Regions from separate parts of the Saccharopolyspora sp. NPDC050389 genome, predicted to be linked through region 2. Evidence: riboswitches for the same ligand, from Rfam matches in the RefSeq annotation. Region 2 holds a riboswitch; each other region holds the start of a gene.
What was found. Region 2 has a riboswitch for S-adenosylmethionine ahead of AB0I53_RS24795 (methionine ABC transporter ATP-binding protein). Riboswitches for the same ligand answer to the same signal wherever they lie in the genome.
Positions count from the first base shown of each region.

Region 1: another riboswitch for S-adenosylmethionine. It lies ahead of AB0I53_RS21040 (aminotransferase class V-fold PLP-dependent enzyme); the one in region 2 lies ahead of AB0I53_RS24795 (methionine ABC transporter ATP-binding protein).
Region 3: another riboswitch for S-adenosylmethionine. It lies ahead of thrC (threonine synthase); the one in region 2 lies ahead of AB0I53_RS24795 (methionine ABC transporter ATP-binding protein).

Region 1 is NZ_JBFAKG010000030.1:56,833-61,858, forward strand. Features, by position in the region: gene AB0I53_RS21025 (hypothetical protein) at 1-227, opposite strand, end outside; gene AB0I53_RS21030 (RluA family pseudouridine synthase) at 273-1,157, opposite strand; gene lspA (signal peptidase II) at 1,199-1,840, opposite strand; gene AB0I53_RS21040 (aminotransferase class V-fold PLP-dependent enzyme) at 2,003-3,340, opposite strand; SAM riboswitch class IV at 3,380-3,495, opposite strand; gene ileS (isoleucine--tRNA ligase) at 3,643-5,026, opposite strand, start outside.
Region 2 is NZ_JBFAKG010000039.1:7,049-12,074, reverse strand. Features, by position in the region: gene AB0I53_RS24810 (4-(cytidine 5'-diphospho)-2-C-methyl-D-erythritol kinase) at 1-124, opposite strand, end outside; gene AB0I53_RS24805 (MetQ/NlpA family ABC transporter substrate-binding protein) at 261-1,070, opposite strand; gene AB0I53_RS24800 (ABC transporter permease subunit) at 1,150-1,833, opposite strand; gene AB0I53_RS24795 (methionine ABC transporter ATP-binding protein) at 1,830-2,846, opposite strand; SAM riboswitch class I at 3,091-3,180, opposite strand; gene rsmA (16S rRNA (adenine(1518)-N(6)/adenine(1519)-N(6))-dimethyltransferase RsmA) at 3,356-4,225, opposite strand; gene AB0I53_RS24785 (transglycosylase family protein) at 4,345-5,026, opposite strand, start outside.
Region 3 is NZ_JBFAKG010000021.1:21,507-26,532, reverse strand. Features, by position in the region: gene rpsT (30S ribosomal protein S20) at 156-416, shown strand; gene holA (DNA polymerase III subunit delta) at 492-1,478, opposite strand; SAM riboswitch class I at 1,575-1,707, shown strand; gene thrC (threonine synthase) at 1,720-2,988, shown strand; gene AB0I53_RS16055 (ComEC/Rec2 family competence protein) at 3,087-5,026, opposite strand, start outside.

The DNA of each region.
Region 1 (5,026 bases), on a different contig from region 2:
CGGTACTCCAGCGTCGGCCAGTCCCCCGCGTCGCCCCGCGACATCTCCGGCTCCGGGGCGCCGAACACCGACGGCGACGCCGTGCCCACGTCCTCCGCGCTGATCACGTCACCGAGGCCGGTGATACCGGTCGGTGGTGTGTCCGTGTCGGCTCCGGGTTCGAACACCGGTATGCCGCTGGGCGGCGTCGGCGCATCCGATCCCTCGAACGACCTCGACTGTGCCATCAAGCCCCCTTGCTCGTCCCAGGCTTGTCCGCCACCGTACCCGGCTCAGCCATCCTGATCGCGGAGCTCGTCCAGCGCGTGCTGCAGGTCGGCGGGGTATTCGCTTTCGAACGTGACCCAGCCGCCGGACGGGTGCTCGAAGGAGAGGCTGCGCGCGTGCAGCCACTGCCTGGTAATAGCGAGTCGTCGGGCCAGCACCGGGTCAGCGCCGTAGGTCAGGTCGCCGACGCAGGGATGCTTGATCGCCGCGAAGTGCACCCGGATCTGGTGCGTGCGACCGGTTTCCAGCTTCACGTCCACCAGCGACGCCGCGCGGAACGCCTCCACCGTCTCGTAGTGGGTGATGCTGGGCTTGCCGCCGGTGACGACCGCGAACTTGTAGTCGTGGCGCGGATGCCGGTCGATCGGCGCGTCGATGGTGCCGCGGCTCGGGTCCGGATGCCCCTGCACCACCGCGCGGTACCGCTTGTCCACGGTGCGTTCCTTGAACGCGCGCTTGAGGACCGAGTACGCGTTTTCGCTCTTGGCGACGACCATGACACCCGTGGTGCCCGCGTCGAGGCGGTGCACGACGCCCTGCCGTTCGGAGGCTCCGGAGGTAGCGATGCTCACGCCCGCGGCGGCGAGCCCGCCGACCACGGTCGGGCCTTCCCAGCCCGGGCTCGGGTGCACCGCGACGCCGATCGGCTTGTCGACCACGACGATGTCGTCGTCCTGGTGCAGGATCTTCAGCCCGTCCACCGGCACCGCGACGATCTGCAGCGGCTGCTGCGCGGGCGGCAGCGTCACTTCCAGCCAGGCCCCGGAGACCAGCCGGTCGGACTTGCCCGCCGGGTTGCCGTCGACCAGCACATCACCGGACTCGGCCAGCGAGGCGACGGCGCTGCGGGACAGGCCCAGCAGCTTCGACAGGCCCGCGTCCACGCGCATGCCGTCGAGCCCCTCGGGAACCGGCAGCGTTCGAAGGTCGGTCACGACTCCGCTGCCTTCTTCTTGCGGTGCACCGTGCCGTCGTAGTCGCGGCCCAGCAGCGACATCAGCACGACCAGGATGCCGCCGCAGACGATGCACGAGTCGGCGACGTTGAACACCGGCCACGCCGCGCCGCCCGGCGCGAACACCGACAGGAAGTCCACCACGTGGCCCTGCAGCGGGCCGGGCGCGCGGAAGATCCGGTCGACCAGGTTGCCGCAGGCACCGCCGAGCACCAGGCCGAGCCCCACCGCCCAGCCCGGCGAACGCAGCTTCGGCGCCAGCCAGATGATCACGCCGACGACCGCGATCGCGAGCAGCGCGAGCAGCCAGGTCATGCCGGTGGCCAGCGAGAACGCGGCGCCGGGGTTGCGCAGCACGTCGAGGTAGAGCAGGCCGCCGAACAGCTCGACCGGCGGGTTGCCCTCCAGGTTGGCGACCACGGCGACCTTGGTGAGGATGTCGATGCCCAGGGCCACCACGGCGACCCCGCCCAACAACCCGAGCAGCTTCCCGGAGCCGCGCTTGGGCGACTCCTCCGCCGCCTCGGCCTGCGTCTCGGACGCCTGTTCCGCGGCGGTCGGCTCGGTGCCCGCCTGCTCTGCTGAGGATTCCCCCTGGGAGGACTGCTCGGTGCTCACGCCGCCATTGTCCCTGAACCTGGGCGGACGCATCACGGCAGTACCGAATCCCGCGCACCAGGCCCGGCCACCACCGCGAACCCACCGGAACCCGCCGCGAGGAGCCACCCGATTTCAGGCAAGATCGGGTCCCGCGAAGCCCGTTTCCGCGGCGCGGAGCGGTCAGCCGAGGAAGTCCGGCACCGGGCGCGGGTCGTCGGCGGGCACCCAGCGACCGTCGACCTGCTCGTAGCGCCAGATCGGGCCTACGGCGACCAGCCGCCGCAGCGCGTTCACCAGGCGGTCGACGTGCTCCAACGTCGTGCCCAGCCCGACGCTGACGCGCACCGCGCGCTCGGCGTCCGAGCCCGCCCGCGAGAGCAGCCGCCGCGTGGCCACGTGCGCGCAGAACAAGCCGTCGCGGACACCGATGCCGTGCTCCGCCGAAAGCGCCGCGGCCAGCAGGCCCGGGTCCTGACCGTCGATGGTGAAGCTCACCACGCCGACCCGGTCATGATCGGCGTCGAACAGCCGGAGCTCGCGCAGCCCAGGCACGCCGCGCAGGCCGGCCCGCAGCCGGCGCAGCAGCGTCTCCTCGTGCTCGACGACGTCCGACCAGTTGACCGCGAGCGTCTCGCATGCCTTGGCCAGCGCGTGCACGCCGACGGTGTTCGGCGAACCCGCCTCGTGCCGCTCCGGCCCGGTCGTCCAGCTGACCGAGCGCTCCTGCACCAGCCGGGTCGCGCCGCCGCCCGCCAGGTACGGCTCGGCTGCGTTGAGCCAGTCCGCGCGGCCGATCAGCGCGCCCGCGCCGAACGGCGCGTAGAGCTTGTGCCCGGAAATCGCCACGTAGTCGACGTCGAGCTCACCGATCCGCACCGGCCGGTGCGGCGCGAGCTGCGCGGCGTCCAGCACGGTGCGCGCCCCGCGCCGGCGCGCCACCTTCGCCAGCTCGGCGACCGGCCACACTTCGCCGGTGACGTTGGAAGCGCCCGTGATCACCGCCAGCCGCGGCCCCTCCGGGCATTCCGCCAGCGCGGCGTCGAGCGCGGCGACCGCCTCTGCCGGGGTCTCCGGCGCGGGCAGGCGGCGCACTCGCGGGCCGCCCCAGGGCAGCAGCGCGGCGTGGTGCTCGGTGTCGAAGACGACCACGGACGTGCCGCGCGGCAGCGCCCGCCCCAGCAGGTTCAGTGCGTCGGTGGTGTTGCGGGTGAAGATCACCGAGTCGGTGCGGCGGGCGCCGACGAAGTCCCGCAGCTTGTCCCGCGCTCCCTCGTAGACCCGGGTGCACACCTGGGAGGCGAACCCGGCGCCGCGGTGCACGCTCGCGTACCAGGGCAGCAGCTCGTTCACCGCCGACTGCACCGGCTCCAGACAGGGCGCGCTGGCGCCGTGATCGAGGTTCGCGTATCCGATGCGCTCGCCGGTGACCAGCGGGACCTGCAGCGAGCGGCCCACCACGGCGGGGATTCGGTAGTCCACATTGGACTGAGTCGGGATGTCGATGACGGCAGACGACATGACGGCCTCCTCGGGGGCCTCATCGGACCCGCCCAGAGGGGTCCGCGCTTGCCGGATCGCCCTGCACGACCGGCCAGGTCCTCACCCGGGGCACCCCACCGCGGTTGGAGGGTTGCCGGCCAGCAAGCCGGGGCTTGACGCTGGCACTCATGACCTTCGACTACGCACCCTAGAAAACCGCTGGGGCGCCGGACAACAGGATTCCCGGATCGTGGGAGCGGCCTTGGTCACACCAACCCGGGAAGCGCGGAGGGCGCTTCCCCCCGGGAAATCCGGCGGAAAGCGCCCTTGACCTCGCGGGATCAGGCCTTGGTGACGGCGACCTTGATCTCGGTGCCCTCGCCGACGGCGCCGGTGAAGCCGTCCGCCACGTCGCCGGGCTCGACCGCGTTCGCCAGGGTTTCGGCCGCGATGAACTCGCGGTGCGCGGCGACGGCCGACAGGACCTCGGCCGGGGCCGAGATCGCCACCGCGATCCGGTCGGAAACCTGGAAGTCCGCCTCCTTGCGGGCCTGCTGGACGACGCGGACCACGTCGCGGGCCAGGCCTTCGGCCGCCAGCCCCGGGGTCACCTCGGTGTCCAGCACCACCAGGCCCTTGCCGCCGGGCAGCGCCGAGGCCGCGCCGGGGTCGGTGGAGACCAGCCGCTCGTCGAACTCGTTCTCCTGCAGCTCGATGCCCGCCGCGACCACGGTGCCGCCGGTGCGCTGCCACTCGCCCGACTTCACCGCCTTGATCACCTTCTGCACGTCGCGGCCCAGCCGCGGACCGGCGGCCCGCGCGTTCACCGCGATCTCGAAGTGACCGTGCGCGGCGACGTCGTTGCTCAGCTCCAGGTCCTTGACGTTGACCTCGTCGCGGATCAGGTCCGCGAAGGGCCGCAGCGCCTCCGCGTCCGGGGTGGCGACCACGAGCTTGGCCAGCGGCAACCGCACCCGCAGCTTGTTGGACTTGCGCAGCGCCGACGCTGCCGAGCACACCTGGCGCACCTCGTCCATCGCGGTCACCAGCGCGGCGTCCGCGGGCAGCTCGTCGACCAGCGGCCAGTCCGCCAGGTGCACCGAGCGGCCGCCGGTCAGCCCGCGCCAGACCGCCTCCGCGGTCAGCGGCAGCATCGGCGCCACCACCCGGCAGGTCACCTCCAGCACGGTGTGCAGCGTGTTGATCGCGTCCCGGTCACCGGACCAGAAGCGGTCGCGGGAACGGCGCACGTACCAGTTGGTCAGCACCTCCAGGAAGTCCCGCACGTCCGAGCAGGCGCCCGCGAGGTCGAAGGAGTCCATTGCGGACTGCACGTCGCCGACCAGCTCGTGCGTCTTGGCCAGGATGTACCGGTCCAGCACGTGCTTGCTGTCCACCTTGGACTCGCCGGAGATGCCCTCGGCGTTGGCGTACAGCGCCAGGAAGTACCAGGAGTTCCACAGCGGCAGCACCGCCTGGCGCACCGCGTCCCGGATGCCGCGCTCGGTGACCACCAGGTCGCCGCCGCGCAGGATCGGGCTGGCCATCAGGAACCAGCGCATCGCGTCGGAACCGTCGCGGTCGAAGACCTCGTTGACGTCCGGGTAGTTGCGCTTGGACTTCGACATCTTCAGGCCGTCGTCACCCAGCACGATGCCGTGCGCCAGCACGTTGGTGAACGCCGGCCGGTCGAACAGCGCCGTCGCCAGCACGTGCAGCAGGTAG
Region 2 (5,026 bases):
CGGTCATCGACAGCGCTTGGAAGACGGTGACCAGCTCGTGGTAGCCGTCCGGGCGCGGGTCACCGACCGACAGGTGCAGGTTCACCTTGGCCGGGACGCGAACGGTGATGGGGGTAGGAACCACGGAGAGCACTCTTAGAGCGTACGTGTCGGGGAAAGCTCGCCGCCGACTTCCCTGCGTACAGGACCGGAAAATACGGTGAAAGGCACCGCCGGGCGATCAACTCGCTCGAAGGTGCCCTTCACCGCGGATGCTCCGGTCAGGCCGCCGGGATGACGGCGACGCCGCCGTACTTCTGGTTGATGAAGTCCTTGACCTGCTGGGAGCGCAGCAGCTCGGCGAGCTTCTGGATCCGCGGGTCCTTCTCCAGCGCCGGGCTGGTCACCAGGCCGTTGGCGTACGGGTTGTTCTCCGGGCTCTCCACGACGACCGGGTTCTGCAGGTTCGCCTTGATCGCGTAGTTGCCGTTGACCACCGCGGCGGCGGCGTCGTCCACCGAGCGCGGCAGCTGGTCCGGCGAGAGGTCCTTGAACTTGATGTTCTTGGGGTTCTCGGCGATCGCCGACTCCAACCGGGTGCCCACCGCGGCCTCCGGCTTGAGCTTGATCAGGCCGCCCTGCTCCAGCAGCTTCAGGCCGCGGAACTGGTTCGCCGGGTCGTTGGACAGCGTGACCGTCGCGCCGTCCTGGACCTCCTGCAGCGACTTGACCTTGTTCGAGTACACCGCCAGCGGCTCCAGGTGAACGGCCTGGATCCAGACGAAGTCGCCGCCGCGCTGCTTGCGGTACTCGTCCAGGTAGGGCTGGTGCTGGAAGTAGTTCGCCTCCAGCTCGCCGTTCGCGACGGCCTCGTTCGGCCGGTTGTAGTCGTCGAACTTGACGATCTCGATGTCGAGCCCGGCCTGCTGCGCCAGGTTGTCCTTGACGTACTGCAGGATCTCGCCGTGCGGCGTCGGGCTGACCGCGACCCGCAGCGGGGCGTTCGGGTCGGTGGAGACCTGGCTGCCGCCGCCGCACGCGGCCAGCACCACGCCGGCCGCGGCCACCAGGGCGGCAAAACGCAAACGCATCAGAGTTCGTCCTTTCTGGACAGTGGTTGGGAAGTCATCCCAGTCGAGAGAAGAATCAGGTGGGCGTCGCCCACGCGGGTCAGCTCGTCGCGCTCCGGCGCCGGTCGACGAGCTTCGCGGTCCGGTCGGTGATCAGCTGCATCGCGAAGGCCAGCACACCGAGCACGACCACCGATCCCCACAGGATCCGGTCGTCGTAGCCCTGGTAGCCGTCCTGGATCGCGGTCGTGCCCAGCCCGCCGCCGCCGATCGCGCCCGCCATCGCGGCGTAGCCGACCAGCGCCACCGCGGTGACGCCGACCGCGCCGACCAGCGCGGCCCGCGCCTCGCCGAGCAGCACCGTCCAGACGATCCGCAGCCGGCTCGATCCGGTCGTGATCGCGGCCTCGACCACGGTGAAGCTGACCTCGCGCAACGCGTTCTGCGTCAACCGCGCGAAGAACGGGACGGCGCCGATGGTCAGCGGCACGATCACCGCGGTGCTGCCGATCGACGTGCCGATCAGCAGCCGGGTGAACGACGCCAGCACCACCAGCAGAACGACGAACGGCACCGAACGCACCACGTCGACGACCACGCCGAGCACCCGGTACAGCACGGGCTTCGGGTTCAGGCCGACCGGCGAGGTCAGGTGCAGCAGCACCCCGAGCGGCAGGCCTCCCAGCACCGCCAGCAGGGTCGACACCAACACCATGTAGAGCGTTTCGACCGTCGCTTCACCAAGAATTCCAACGACCTCCGACCAGGGGGTCACATCACTCACGCAGCAGCTCCGTCAACGCACACCGGGGCGCGTCGCACATGCGCGTCCCGCTCGACCATCCACTTCAGGGCCGCCTCGGCTCGCTCGCCGGTCAGGCCGACCTTGAACTTAGCCACGGGCGTGTCGCCCAGCCTGGTCAACCCGCCGCCCAGGATCGCGAGTTCGACCCCGAACTGGCTGGCTGCCTCCGGCAGCAACGCGCCGACCGCGGCGAATCCGACCAGCACGACCTCGGCGACGACGTCGTGCCGCCCGCCCGGCCGCAGCGAATCACCCTGGTCGGTGCCCGGCAGCAGCGAGTCGCCCACCCGGCTGCCCGGCTCGGCGACCAGGTCGATGACCTTGCCGTGCTCGACCACCCGGCCGTCCTCCAGCACCGCGACGTCGTCGGCGATCTTGCGCACCACGGCCATGTCGTGGGTGACCACCAGCACGGTGACGCCAAGCTCGGCGCGGGCGCGGTCCAGGACCGTGAGCACCGAGTCGGTGGTGCCCGGGTCGAGCGCCGAGGTCGGCTCGTCGGCCAGCAGCACCGACGGCTTGGCGGCCAGCGCACGCGCCACCGCGATCCGCTGGCGCTGCCCGCCGGAGAGCTGGTCGGGGTAGACCGAGGCCTTGTCGGTCAGGCCCACGAGGTCCAGCAGCTCGCCGACGCGGGTGCGCCGCTGCGGGCCGCTGACACCGGCCGCTTCCAGCGGCAACGCGACGTTGCCCGCGGCGGTGCGCTGCCGCAGCAGCGAATCACCTTGCGGCACAACGCCGATCTGCCGGCGGGCGGCGCGAAGCGCCTTGCCGCCAAGGGAAACCAGGTCGGTGCCGTCGACGCGGATGGCGCCGCCGTCCGGCTTCTCCAGCAACGCGATGCACCGGGCCAGGGTCGACTTGCCAGCCCCGCTCGGACCGACCACGCCGCACACCGCGCCGGCCGAAACCTCCATCGACACGCCGTCGAGGGCGCGGACGGTTCCGTTGTTGTGCTGGAAAGACTTGGTCAGGTTCTCGACTGTGATCACGATCGGCTCCACATCAGCTCGCGACGGCCGCGCACACGCAAGGGCGGCAGGCCAAGGAACTTCGGAAAGGGAGGAAGGACTGGGTCACATCTCGCGACGACAGGCGGTGGTGGTGCGACGCCCGTGGTCGATGACGCGACGCTGCGTCAGCAGCCTCCGGATGTGGTTCTGCCGGGATCGGGCCAGCTGTGCTCGGGTCTGACCCGCGGGCGGGCTGGCTAACAGCGCGTTGGACTCCACAACAACTCCATCGGTCCTGGCGTTAGCACCTGCCCGAATCGGGTGGTTGCTGCGGCGTCGCGGAGCCAGGTCTCTCGGCCGCTCGGGATGGATTTCCCGAATAGTAGAACCCACTGGCGGATTCCAGCGCAAGTTGATAGCCGTCACTTTCCGAAATCGTCTGCCAAATCACACACCCGGACGAGCGGGAATTTTCCTGGCACACCAGGTGTTGTCGGTGACTCCGAGTAGTGGATCGATCTCGGTTGGCAAGCGCCCGGAAGGGTGGTTCAGTGGCCGCTCTCGGTAGCCGCGGCCTCCGCGATGCGCGCGAAGTCGGCGATCTCCAGCTGCTCACCGCGAATCGACGGATCCACCCCGGCGGCCCGGAGAACGGCCTCCGCGCGCGCCGCGGACCCGGCCCAGCCGGACAGCGCGCCGCGCAACGTCTTGCGCCGCTGCGCGAACGCCGCGTCCACCACCCGGAAGACGTCCTGGCGCGGCGCGGTCGACGGCGGTTCGACGCGCTCGAAAGACACGAGGCCGGAGTCCACATTGGGCACCGGCCAGAACACCTTGCGCGGCACCGGACCCGCGCGCCGCACGTCGGCGTACCACGCGGCCTTGGCGCTGGGCACGCCGTAGACCCGGCTGCCCGGCTTGGCGGCCATCCGGTCGGCGACCTCGGACTGCACCATGACCAGGCCGCGCCGCAGGCTCGGCAACTCGGCCAGCAGGTGCAGCACCACGGGCACGGCCACGTTGTACGGCAGGTTCGCGACCAGCGCGGTCGGCGGCGCCGGGAAGTCCGCGGCGCTCACCCGCAGGGCGTCGGCCTCGATCACGGTGAGCCGATCGGCGAGCGCCGGGGCGAACTCGGCGGCGGTGCGCGGCAGCCGCGCCGCGAGCACCGGATCGATCTCGACGGCCGTCACGGCGCCTGCGGCCGGAAGCAGGGCGAGCGTCAGCGAGCCCAGGCCGGGGCCGACCTCCAGCACGACGTCGTCGGCCGTGACCGACGCCGCGGCCACGATGCGGCGCACCGTGTTCGGGTCGTGCACGAAGTTCTGGCCGAGCTTCTTCGTCGGGCGGATGTCGAGCTCCTCGGCCAACCGGCGCACGTCGGCCGGGCCGAGCAGAGTCGCCTGCTGGTCGTCCACACGGAAAAACTACCCGCGCCCCGAAGCCACCGTCCCCGCACCCCGACCAGCAGAACCGCGAAGGGCACCTACCACCGGATCATCCGGCAAGAGGTGCCCTTCGGGACAACGGGAAATGCTCAGCTGAGGCCGAGCTTGGAGGAGCAGCCCGGCCAGGCTCCGTAGCCGCCGCCTCGGGCCGCGCGGACCTTCTCCGCGACCGCGATCTGCTGCTCGCGGCTGGCCTGGTGCGGGTACGGCGCGTACTGGTCGCCGCCGTAGGCGTCCCAGGTGGACTTGTTGAACTGCAGGCCGCCGTAGTAGCCGTTGCCGGTGTTGATCGCCCAGTTGCCGCCGGCCTCGCACTGCACCAGCTTGTCCCAGACCCCGCTGCTCGGCGGCTGCTTCCCGCCGACGCGCACGACCTTGGGCTGCGCTTCCTTGGTGATCTTCTCGCCGACGGCTTCCCGGCCGGTTTCCTCGCCGTTGCGGGTGGTGACCCGGGTGAACACGATCTTCTCGCCGGGCACGCCGGGGAACTCGACCCGCTCCTCGCCCTTGAACATCGTGTTGTCGACGATCTCCTGCACCGGAGGCGCAACCGGCGTCGTCACGTTGATGACGGTGCTGCCGGTGCGGTCGATGCGCACCTCGGCGCCGGTGACCAGCTTCTGGTCGCCGCCGGGCGTGATCTGGTCCTCGGGGCCGAGCTCGAGCTTCTGCTCCTTGACCAGCTCGTCGATGTTGACGGCGGTCGTGGTCAGCTGCCGCGGCTCGTTCCCACCGTCGAAGACGGTGATGTTCTTGCTGGTCTTGATGACC
Region 3 (5,026 bases), on a different contig from region 2:
CGCCCCGTCCCGACCGCCCGCCATCGGCGCAGGTGGCCGCTGTTAACATGGACGACCGTGCCGTGCGGCATTCCGCCGTGGAGGAAACCTGCCCGAGGGCAGGGCCGACAACAAGCGCGGCACGATCGATTCGACAGACGAGAAGAGGCGCCACAGTGGCCAACATCAAGTCCCAGATGAAGCGGATCAAGACCAACGAGCAGGCCCGGCAGCGCAACAAGGCCGTGAAGTCCGCGGTCAAGACCGCCATCCGCAAGTTCCGCGAGGCCGCTGACGCCGGCGAGAAGGACAAGGCCATCGAGCTGCAGCAGGCCGCCAGCCGCGCGCTGGACAAGGCCGCCAGCAAGGGCGTCATCCACAAGAACCAGGCCGCGAACAAGAAGTCCGCTCTGGCGCAGCGCGCCAACGAGCTCTGAGCTGAGGCCGAGCTTCCGGCCCCCTTCCCGCCACGGGGAGGGGGCCGTTTGCGATTACGGGGAAAATCGCCTGGATCACGAACGCTGGTTGCGGAGCTCCACGAGGCGGAGGACGGTCCGCTCCAGGGCGTAGGTGGCGTCGGCGGCCATGCCCTTGACCCCGGCGTTGACCTCCGCGACCGCCTGCAGTGCTTCTGCGAGACTCGAAGCGTTCCAGCCCCGGGACTGCGCCAGCGCCTTCTTCACCTTCCACGCGGGCATGCCCAGCTCACCCGCCAGCCGGAACGGATCGTTCCGGCCGCCCGCGGCGGCGACCCGGCCGATGGTGCGCACCGAATCCGCGAGGGCATCGGCGATCAGCACGTGCGGAACACCGAGCTGCACCGCCCACCGCAACGCCTCCAGCGCCGCCGCCCGATCACCGGTCACCGCCTTCTCGGCGACCGCGAACCCGGTCACCTCCGCTCGCCCGCGGTGGTAGCGGCGCACCGCCGTCTCGTCGACCTTGCCGCCCGTGTCGGCGACCAGCTGCGTCGCCGCCGCCGAGAGCTCGCGCAGGTCGGAACCGACCGTTTCGATCAGCGCGGCCACGCCGGCCGCATCGGTCTTCCCGCCGGCCCGGCGCACCTCGTCGCGGACGAACGCCTCCCGCTCGGCGGACTTGGTGATCTTGTTGCATTCGGTGACGTGCGCGCCGAGTTTGCGCAGCGCATTGGGCAGTTCCTTGGCGTGCTTCGACCGGCCGCCGCCGGTGTGCACGATGACGAGTGTGACCCCGTCCGCCGGCTGCCGGGCGTGCGTCAGCAGCGCTTCGGCGATCTCCTTGCCGGCGTCCTGCGCGGACTCCACGGCCAGCACCCGGCCCTCGGCGAACAACGACGGGCTCAGCAGCTCCGCCAGCTCCGGGGGCGTGAGCTCGCTCACCTTCACGCGGCGCAGTTCGGTCTCCGGGTCCGCGGCGCGGGCGGCTCCGACGGCGGCCCAGAGCGCGCGTTCCACCAGCAGTTCTTCGTCACCGAGAACCAGATGCAGCGGATCGGGGACCACGGCCGGTGCGCTCATGCACGCATCGTCGCACGCACCCGCGACGATCCCGCCATCTGGATCGTGCTGGCCAGAACCCGGCGCGGTCCACTAGCGTTGCCAGCACAACCGAATAGCTCATCCAGAGGGGCAGAGGGAACGGCCCGTTGAAGCCCCGGCAACCGTTCGTCAGCGAATCGTGCTTTCACCCGCGAGGTCACTGACGAAAGCGGTGCCAATTCCGACCCGTCCGCGGGACAGATGAGGAGAGGACCTCGCGATGACCGCTGCTGCCCATGCCCAGAACTCCGCGAAGAAGACCTTCGACCTGGGCAATGCCGTCGAACTGGTGTCCAAGGAAGAGGGCCACCGGCAGCCGCTGGCCCCCGAATTCGTCTCGCTGGAAGACTTCTCCCCGCTCGAGGTCGCCTACGACTTCGGCCGGATCCGCCGCGAAGACATCGAGTCCGGCCCGCGTTCCATCTGGCGCTACAAGCAGCTGCTCCCGGTTCCCTCCAACGTCGAGGAGCACCCGAACACCGACCCGGGCTGTACCCGGCTGGTCCGGGCCGACAACCTCGCGAAGGCGTTGGGCGTCAAGCGGATCTGGATCAAGGACGACACCGGCAACCCCACCCACTCCTTCAAGGACCGCGTCGTCGCGGTGGCGCTGGCCGCCGCCCGCGAGTTCGGGTTCAAGGTGCTTGCCTGCCCCTCCACCGGCAACCTCGCCAACGCGGTAGCCGCCGCCGCGGCCCGCGCCGGCTGGGACTCGGTGGTGCTGGTCCCCAAGACCCTGGAGCGCGCCAAGATCCTGATGAGCGCGGTCTACGACGGTTCGCTGCTGGCCGTCGACGGCAACTACGACGACGTGAACCGGCTGGCCACCGAGCTCGCCGCGGAGCACGAGGACTGGGCGTTCGTCAACGTCAACGTGCGGCCCTACTACTCCGAAGGCTCGAAGACGCTGGCCTTCGAGGTCGCCGAGCAGCTCGGCTGGCGCATCCCCGAGCAGATCGTGGTACCGATCGCCTCCGGCTCGCAGCTGACCAAGGTCTACAAGGGATTCAACGAGCTCGGCCAGGTCGGCCTGGTGGAGCCGAGCCCGGTGCGGATCTTCGGCGCGCAGGCCACCGGCTGCTCCCCGGTTTCGACGGCGTACAAGGGCGGCCACGACGTGGTCCAGCCGGTGCGGCCGGACACCATCGCCCGCTCGCTGGCCATCGGCGCTCCCGCCGACGGCCCGTACGTGCTCGACATCGTGCGCAAGACCGGCGGTGCCATCGAGGACGTCACCGACGACGAGGTCCGCGACGGCATCCGGCTGCTGGCGCGCACCGAGGGCATCTTCGCCGAGACGGCCGGTGGGGTCACTGTTGCCACGGGGAAGAAGCTCATCGACGCGGGCAAGATCGACCCGGACGCCGAGACCGTGCTGCTGATCACCGGTGACGGGCTGAAGACCCTGGACGCGGTGCAGGACCAGATCGGCCCGAAGGCCACCGTCGCGCCGACCACCGAAGCGGTCAACCAGGCGCTGGGCCTCTGAGCCGACCCGCAACCTGATTCGAGGGCGCGGCGTCACCGCACGGCGGTGGCGCCGCGCTTTCGTCCACAACGGACAATCACGGGTGCTTGAGCCGCGTTCTACGACTCGCCTGCGCGCAGCGGATCGCCTCTGGCGACGTAGCGGGGGCCCTGCGGGCCGGGCAGGATCGCGATATCTCCTTCCTGATCGGTGCGCAGCACTTTCGTGCCCGCGCGGGTGAGGTTGTCGACGACGAACGGGCTCGGGTGTCCGTAGGTGTTGCCGGCGCCGACGCTGATCACGGCCAGCCGCGGGCGCACTGCTTGCAGGAAACGCGGTGCGGTGTAACGGGATCCGTGGTGCGGAACCTTGAGCACATCGGCTCGAAGATCCGCGCCGGACGACACCAGCCGCCCCTGCCCGGGCAGTTCGACGTCGCCGGTGAGCAGGACTCGCCCGGCCGGGGTGGTCGCCAGCAGCACGATCGACGCGTCGTTGGCGTCGTCGGCCGACTGCGTGCGGGCCAGCACCGGGTCCGGGCCGAGCACGTCGAGGACCAGCCCCGGCCAGGCCGCGCGCTGCCCGGACAACAGCGGCACGACCGGAACCCGGTGCGCGCGGGCATCCCTTGCGACGTCGCCCATCGCCCACGCCGGCTCCCGCAGCGGACCGATCGCGACCGCGTCGACCGGGATCTTCCCCATCAGCGCGGCGAGCCCGCTCACGTGATCGGCGTGCAGGTGGGTGAGCACCGCCAGCGGGATTCGGCGAATCCCGAGCCGCCGCAGGCATTCCGCCGCCCGTTGCGGATCCGGCCCGGCGTCGACCACCACGGCCTCGTCCGGGCGACCGGTGGCCAGCACCAGCCCGTCGCCCTGGCCGACGTCGCAGGCGACCATGCTCCAGCCCGGCACCGGCCAGCCCGGCAGCATGGTGCGCACCGGCACGACCACCAGCACCACGAGCAACAGCGCCACCGCGACCACCAAGCGAATCCGCTTGCCGCGCAAGGCGATCAGCCCAGCCGCCGCGATCACCGCGAGCGCGAGCCCGCCGACGGTGCCCGATGGCCAGTCGAACGCCGCGCCGGGAACCGCCGCGGCCCGATCGGCGATCAGGATGATCCACTCCAGCTCCGGTGCCGCCAGCCAGCCGAGCACACCGGCCAACCAGGTCGATACCGGTGCTGCCACGGTGGCCAGCACTCCGAACACCGTCGCCGGTGCGACGACGGGCCCGGCCAGCATGTTCGCCGGCACCGCCACCAGGCTGACCTCGCCGGAGAGCGCCGCGATCAGCGGCGCCGTGACGACGTGCGCCGCCAGCGGGACGGCGATCGCTTCCGCCAACCCGACCGGCACTCCTCTCGCCCGCAGCGCCGACGACCACACCGGTGCCAGCAGCACCAGCCCGGCGGTGGCCGCGACCGATAGCGCGAAGCCCGCGCTGGTCGCCATGTCGGGCAGGAGCAGCAGCAGGCCGATCACGCTCGCGGACAGCACCGGCAACGCCGACCGCTGCCTGCCCAACACCAACGCGAGCAACGTGATCGCGCCCATCGCCGCCGCGCGCAACACGCTCGGTTCCGGGCCCGCCAGGACGACGAACCCGACTAGCGCCGCGCCCGCACCAACGGCCGACATGATCGGACCCGCGCCGACCAGGTGCAGCAGCACCAGCACCGCGCCGCACACGATCGCGAGGTTGGCGCCCGAAACCGCCGTCAGGTGGGACAGCCCGGCGGTTTCGAAGTTCTGCTCCACCTCCGGCGGCAGCCGCCCGGTGTCGCCGACCACCAGCCCCGGCAGCAGTCCGGCAGCCGCTGGGCCGAGCACGTCGGCCGAGACCCGCCGCAGGCCGTCCCGCAAGTCCTCCGCGACGCGCTGCCAACCCGGCGCGGCCTCGACGTCGGCCGGCGGGCCGAACACCTGGAACGCCGCAATCGTGAGCTCACCGGTGCGTGGCGGGGAGACCTTGCCGGTCGCCGTTACCTGTTGTCCGGCAATGAGATTCCGCCACTCCGCAGTCGGCACCAGCAGCACCACCGCGCCGCCTGCCC